Regions from separate parts of the Halomonas bluephagenesis genome, predicted to be linked through region 2. Evidence: riboswitches for the same ligand, from Rfam matches in the RefSeq annotation. Region 2 holds a riboswitch; the other holds the start of a gene.
The links. A riboswitch is a leader RNA that binds a small molecule or an ion and turns the genes downstream of it on or off. The one in region 2 is predicted to bind thiamine pyrophosphate.

Region 1: linked by a shared signal. The riboswitch ahead of thiM (hydroxyethylthiazole kinase) and the one ahead of REH51_RS03850 (SLC5/6 family protein) in region 2 are both predicted to bind thiamine pyrophosphate.

Annotation. Positions count from the first base shown of each region.
Region 1 covers NZ_CP133631.1:2,275,716-2,279,129, forward strand. Annotated here, with positions in the region: gene REH51_RS10135 (LysR family transcriptional regulator) at 1-29, opposite strand, end outside; gene thiE (thiamine phosphate synthase) at 26-640, opposite strand; gene thiM (hydroxyethylthiazole kinase) at 630-1,439, opposite strand; TPP riboswitch at 1,464-1,559, opposite strand; gene REH51_RS10150 (hypothetical protein) at 1,615-1,959, opposite strand; gene REH51_RS10155 (DUF2237 family protein) at 2,117-2,491, opposite strand; gene gloA (lactoylglutathione lyase) at 2,733-3,266, shown strand; gene REH51_RS10165 (DUF6164 family protein) at 3,269-3,414, shown strand, end outside.
Region 2 covers NZ_CP133631.1:850,362-853,775, forward strand. Annotated here, with positions in the region: gene corA (magnesium/cobalt transporter CorA) at 1-458, opposite strand, end outside; gene REH51_RS03850 (SLC5/6 family protein) at 493-1,881, opposite strand; TPP riboswitch at 1,871-1,979, opposite strand; gene REH51_RS03855 (peroxidase-related enzyme) at 2,079-2,660, opposite strand; gene REH51_RS03860 (hypothetical protein) at 2,861-3,414, shown strand, end outside.

The sequences.
Region 1 (3,414 bases), 1.4 Mb from region 2:
AACGCAGCGATATGATCGAGCTGGTTCATTGCGCGAGGAAAGCCTGTGCTGCCAGGCGCGGGTCTGGCTGGCCGCAGATGGCAGAAATAACCGCGATACCGTTAGCCCCAGCGGCTTTCACCTTGGCAATGTGTTCAGCCTTTAGTCCGCCGATCGCGACGCTGGGAAGTTGGCAAGCATTGGCAAGCTGTGCCAACCCGTCAAAACCAATTGGCTGGGCATGGTCTTGCTTGCTGACGGTGGCAAACACGGGCCCTAAACCGACGTAATCAAGCAGCTCGATGGGGGCGCCCTGGAGTTGGGCTAGAGTGTTAATCGAAAGCCCGATAATGGCGTGTTGGCCAAGCGTGTTTCGAGCTTCTTGAACGGCCATGTCGCTTTGGCCAACATGTAAGCCATCGGCCTGACTGGCTACTGCCACGTTCAGACGATCGTTAATCATCAGCGGCACGCCACTACCTGCCAGCATCGCTTTGAGACGTTTTGCCTGGACGATCATTTGCTCGTCGCTAGCGTATTTATCACGTAGCTGCACCATGGTAACGCCGCCTTGCACAGCGGCTTCAACCGTTTTTTCAAGGCCAATGTCGGCACACAGCCCAGCATCGGTGACTAAATAGAGGGAGAGATCAAACGGCATGTACCGCCTCCAATTGAGCAAGGGTAGAGAGGTCGTCGGGCGTCAACTGATACAATGCGTCCAATAGCGCCACCTGGAAACTACCAGGGCCTTGAGCCTGCTCTCCTGCAAGGCTTCCAGCGATGCTAAAACACGCCAAGGCAGCTAGGCTGGCCTCCAGCGGCTGCTCGCGGGTTGCGGCTACAAAGCTTGCCACCAGTGCACTCAGGCCACAGCCCAAGGTCGTCACGCGGGGCATTAGCGGGTGCCCGCCTTTAAGCTGATAATGGTTAGTGCCGTCAGTGATGAAATCGGTCTCGCCAGTTACCGCCACCACGCAGCGATGTTGCTGGGCTAGTGCAATCGCTGTCGTTGTGGCTTCTTGGGTGCTAGCAGTCGCATCAACTCCGCGACCTTGGCTGGTCAATCCGTTGAGTGTTTGAATTTCTGAGGCGTTGCCACGAATAACGCAGGGTTGATAGGCCAGCAATGTCTCGCAAAGGCGCTGGCGAAATGCCGTGGCGCCAACAGCGACTGGATCAAGCACCCATGGAATATGGTTTTCCTGGGCAGTGCGCGCGGCAATGACCATGGCGTCAGCCCAAGGGGAAGAGAGGGTGCCAATATTGATAGAAAGCGCGCCAGAAATAGCTGTGAACTCCGCTACTTCTTCCTGAGCATGCAGCATAGCGGGGGACGCACCTGTCGCCAAGAGCAGGTTAGCGGTGCTATTCATCGCCACATAGTTAGTAATGCAATGTACCAACGGTGTGGTAGCGCGTAGAGCGCTGAGGTAATCGCCGAGCGGGCGTGAAGGCATAATGTCCTCCCGGCCGGGAGGTGGTGCTGCGGCACCACGACTCCCTACGCCGGTGTTATCCGGTTCAGGTTCAAAGGGTGCTTCTCAGCCCACTAAGCGCAGGCGCCCCTGTCGTGATGGTACTATCCTTGGCTTAGGTCAATCTGTAAAGCCTGGGAAACTCTACTCGCAAATATCAGCGAAACGAAATGCGCGTTCCGTAGGTGAGCATTTCATCGGGCGTAATTGCTTTACCCTCGACACCAATCATTTCATCGCCACACTGGTCGGCGAAAGTAAGCACCCCGTGGGTAAGACCCAGCTGGCCAAGGGTGTCGCGAATTTCACCGGTGCCCAAAAACGTGCTGACATGGCCCTGGGCATTGGTTAAATCAGAAACACCATTAGCGTGATGGAAGCGAACCTTATAGATACCGTCCATTGATTCAACTTCCACAATCGGTGAAAAGCCATTGTTTATGGCATGGGCTAACTGCTTTAACGTTAGGTGGTCGCCGAGGGTCATATCAATTGCGGTCATGACAAACTCCGGGTGGCTGCCTTCAGTGGGGCATCACATTGTTTTTTATAGAAATGCTACAGATGACGAAAGTGGCTATGATCTAGTGTTGTAAAGATGATGAAATATCAGTGTAGAAGGTTTGCATAGAAATTCCAGAGGTTCATAACGGATGCGCTTAATGCACGGCGTCTAATGCATGCTGTCGCAGCGTAATGAGTGGGATGATCTCTAGCGTTTTCTCATGGGTACCAGACAGTACAATCGGTGGGGCCAAGCCAACCTGGGCAGCTTCTTGCCAGCGACTGGCACAGATGCACCAACGGTCACCGGGTTGCAGGCCTGGAAATCCATACTCTGGGCGTGGAGTCACTAGGTCGTTGCCTTGGGCTCTTGAAAACGTTAGAAATTCTGCGGTTACCATCGCGCATACTGAGTGTCTGCCAGCATCATCAGGCCCCGTGCGGCAAAAGCCGTCACGATAGAAACCGGTCTTAGGGTCATGGCAGCATGGGGTTAACGGTTCACCCAGCACGTTGCGGTCACGAGACATGTTGGCTCCTCTCTCATAGACGCTCATAGGCTCTCATGGGGTGGGCTAGAAATATCTAAATAGTGCCCACAGTTACGGTATTAATACCGCATGTTGATGTAAGGTGTTCGAATCAGGAATTGATAAGCTGCATACTGCAAAGCTGATTGAATATTACAGGTGGTTAAAGTTTTGTACAGGTTTTAAGGTTCGTCAACGTATTTGTGTGCAAACAGTTTTTTAGAAAGAAATAGGAGAGCTTATGTCGTTTCAAGGCGAGCAGCATCCCGGTGTCGCATCCGCTGCGCCGCAAACCCAAGGGTTTCGCTTAAATCACACCATGCTGCGGGTGAAAGATCCCGAACGCGCACTAGCGTTCTACTCCAAGGTATTTGGAATGCAGGTACTACGCCGGTTGGATTTTGAAGAGATGCAGTTTTCGCTCTACTTCCTAGCCAATGTGGAAGACAGCGATAACGTGCCGGAAGATACTCAAACACGCACTGCCTGGACTTTCAGTCAGAAAGGCTTGCTGGAGTTGACGCATAATTGGGGTACAGAAGATCAGCAGGATTTTGCCTATCACGACGGTAACGCTGAACCCCAAGGGTTTGGTCATATATGCTTCTGCGTACCTGACTTAGAAGCTGCTCAAGCATGGTTTGATAAGCACGAAGCGACGTTCATCAAGCGTGCGGATCAGGGCAAGATGAAAGACGTTATCTTTGTCAAAGATGCAGATGGCTACTGGATCGAAGTGATTCAGGCAGACCGTATGGCGGGCATGGGCGACTAAATATGGCCCACTTGCTGTTTCGGCTGCGCCACGTAACGGATGAAGAGGCGCTGGAAGTACGCCAGCTGCTAGACGAGCAAGGCTTTGATGTGTATGAAACCCAAGCGGGTTTTTTTCGCCTGGGTGTCGATGCAATTTGGCTGCGTGA
Region 2 (3,414 bases):
AAGCTATCAATATAGAAGCCTGCCGAGATGTACATGATTTTCAGCGCCACATGCTCTGGGGATAGCGCCAGCAGCGTTTTTCCGTGCTCGTTAAAGAGCCGTTCAATACTAAGCGCCTCACCGGCGTGCAGGGTGATTAGAAAACGCTCGCCGATAAAGAAACACACTTGCTGAGGTACAAAGTTTAGCTGAGCATCAAACGAGGAAATACCTCGGTAAATAATCAGTGTGTGATGTTCAAACTCTTCAATTTTAGGCGGATGACGCTCCTTGTGGGCATCTTGAATTGCCATCGGATGACAATCAAAGCGTTCCAGTAGCTGGCGTTCACGCTCCTCAGGCTCACCTTTCATGTCTATCCATAGGTGGCTGCCAGGCGTCGCTTGCCAGTCATCGATAAGGCGTTCATCGCCTTCGCGCACATCACCTTCTGGCATCGTTAGTAGGCTGCGAATCATGATCGTCCCTGTTAATTTGGCTCACGGCTTAACGTTACGGCCTAACGCTTTGACGATTAGGCAGGTAGGCCAGTGTAACGCTGACAACGATAGACGCCAGCAGCGCCCCTAAAAAAGGCCCTAGCGTTGGAATACTGCCAGGAAAGGTAGCCGCCATGATGCCAGCAGCAATACTTCCCTGACTTAGCCAACCCGGCAGTATGGCCCCCACTAACCCAGCCATGCCGCCACCAATCGCTGCAATTGGCGTCATTCGTTGCCACAGGCCAAGTAACACAGGCACCACGATGGCAGCGCAAAGTAAGTCTGCTATCAAGAAGAGTCGCAGTACTGACAATCCTTGCAGCGCAATCAGCACCACCGGCACCATCATTGCTACCGTTATCCACCTTGCGGTGGTTAAGGAAGCCGTATGACGTTCGCCGCCACGCCCTACAATTAGCGACGCTATACCGTTTTGCAGCGTATCGACACTTGAGGTCACTAGCGTCACTGCCAGTACCAACGCAGGCAGCGCTACCCAGGCAGGCGCATCTGTTAACAGCGCAAAGAAGGGAATCGGCGGATCTCCTAACGAAGCACCGCTCATAGCGGCCATCATGCCGACACCGCCAATCACCATCACAACCATTACGGTCATACCACCGCCTAGCCAAGCGCCTCGACCTAAGCTCTGATCATCCTGGGCAGCCCATACACGCTGCCAATAGCCTTGGTGAAACAGATTGGCGGCTGTCACCGCAATCACGAGCGTCAAGGCAACGCTGAGCGCACTTGCGATGGGAATAGAGGGCATTACTGCGTCATTCGGCATCGTTGGCAGCCGCCATATCGCAACGCTACCTACGGCTAATAACAGGGCTAGCAAAAGCCATGCCTGCCAGCGATCCGTTGCAAGACTTGCTCGTAGCCCACCGATTACCGTATACACCAAGGTTGTGAGCGCAACGCCAATAATCACCAGCGCGGGGGGCACATCAGAAAGTAGCGCTGTAATAGCGCCAATCGCCGTTAGCTCCGCTGCTAAAAAACAGCCCATGTAGGCCACGGACACCAGTAACACCCAATGACGCACACCTTTGCCATAACAAGCATGGGCAAATTCAGCGATGCTTCTGCCCTCAGGCAATGCACGACGAATTTTTGGCCCGTACAACCCCAATACGATAAACGGCAGCGCAGAGCCCAGCGCATATCCCGACAGTGCCACCGGACCAACAAAAGCACCAATTTCAGGCGGTGCAAACAGGATCCAAGCGCCCATTCCCGATGCTAAGAATGAAAACCCTAGCGTGGACGCAGTTTGTGAGTTCCGTGCCGTGACATAGTCATCGAGTGACCCCTGCACATGGCGTGCACGCAGGCCCAAAAAAGCAAAACAAAATAGCGCCGCACCAAGTACGGCTGACGTTAGGTAAGGCATGTCGCACTTCCTCCGCCGGTATGAACCGGATCAGGTTCCAGGGTCTGCGCAGTGCACATTCTCAGCCCATCATGATGTGGGCTCCCCTGGCGACAGTGAATGGAGAGGCTATCCTCGGTGAAAGCGGTTCGTTAGTAAAGGCTGTGCGTTAGTAAAATCTGTCTGTGAGTAACGCCTAAGCCCACGTTTTCTTCATGCTAACGCGGTAGGCGCCCCATCAAATAAAACTCCTCGTTAGGGGGAGTACCCGCCATGGTAACTAACCGATTCGACATGCCGAAAAAGGCAGCGATGGCGCCGATATCCCAACAATCCTCTAGCGTAAAACCTGCCTGCTCTAATGTTGTTTGCCACGAGGAAGAAAACTCGCCAATCTCAATACCGCAATGCATCGCAAAATCCAGCATTACGCGATGACGCTCGCTCAGCCCAGCCGTCAGATGGTTAATAGCGACATTGTCAGCAACTAAGGGATCTTTACTATAAATTCTCAATAGCGCTCCATGAGCAACCACACAATAGAGGCAACGATTGCGAGCACTTGTGGCCACCACAATCATCTCTTTCTCAGCTTTGGTCAGCGTATCGGACTCACGCTCCATCAAAGCATCGTGGTAGGAGAAAAAAGCACGAAATTCATCAGGCCGATGAGCCAACATCAAGAACACGTTAGGTACAAACCCAGCTTTTTCTTGAACTTTCAGTATCGCATCGTGGATATCATCAGGCAGTGCATCAAGCGTTTCTGGCACATGGAAGCGGCTAAGTGGATTAGTCATCGTTACACCTCTTTTCCTGAATTAAGATTTAATTTTTTGTTGTGGTTAAACAGTTACATTATTGAGTAGTGCAATTCAGTAACAAAATACTAAACAAAGTGACTTTCAATCGCGGCCAACGCTGTCCATACTCTAAGCTATTCAATAACATATAAGCCGCGCAATGAACGCGTAAAACGGCAATTTAAAGGGACACCCAAATGCATTATTCCGAAGCGAAAGAGCATACGCCAGGGCACCTGCATACGCTGTTTGCTGACCCTTACAGTGCGTTCAAAAACGACACCGATGAGCGACAGCTACACATTCGGATAATGTTGCACACCCTTTTTGCACGGCCGTTGAAGCAGTCGCAAGTAACCCTTCGAGTAATTCATGGATGGGAAAACGGCAGTTTCGAGCCACACGACTTAAAGCACATTGACTACCCTTTGAGCTCACTGGACGATTTACAGCGAGTAACCAGTGAATTCTCCCTAGCTTCTCAGCAACGTCTACCACTACCAGCCCATGACTTTTCGCTTCTTGAAGCTCCGTTAGCCAATATTCTTGCCCACTCAGAGACTAAAGACAGCGCCGCTAATGAAATAACGCACAACACGCCAGCTCGCTGGCCTACGCTGCCAGGAGGCTTAGCGCTTTACACGCTTTTCAAGATGTATCATCGGCTAGTTTACGGCGAAGACGATAACTATCGCTGCTCTCAGTGCGAAACACCCAATGGCCTATGTGAACTTCACGAATTCCATATCGA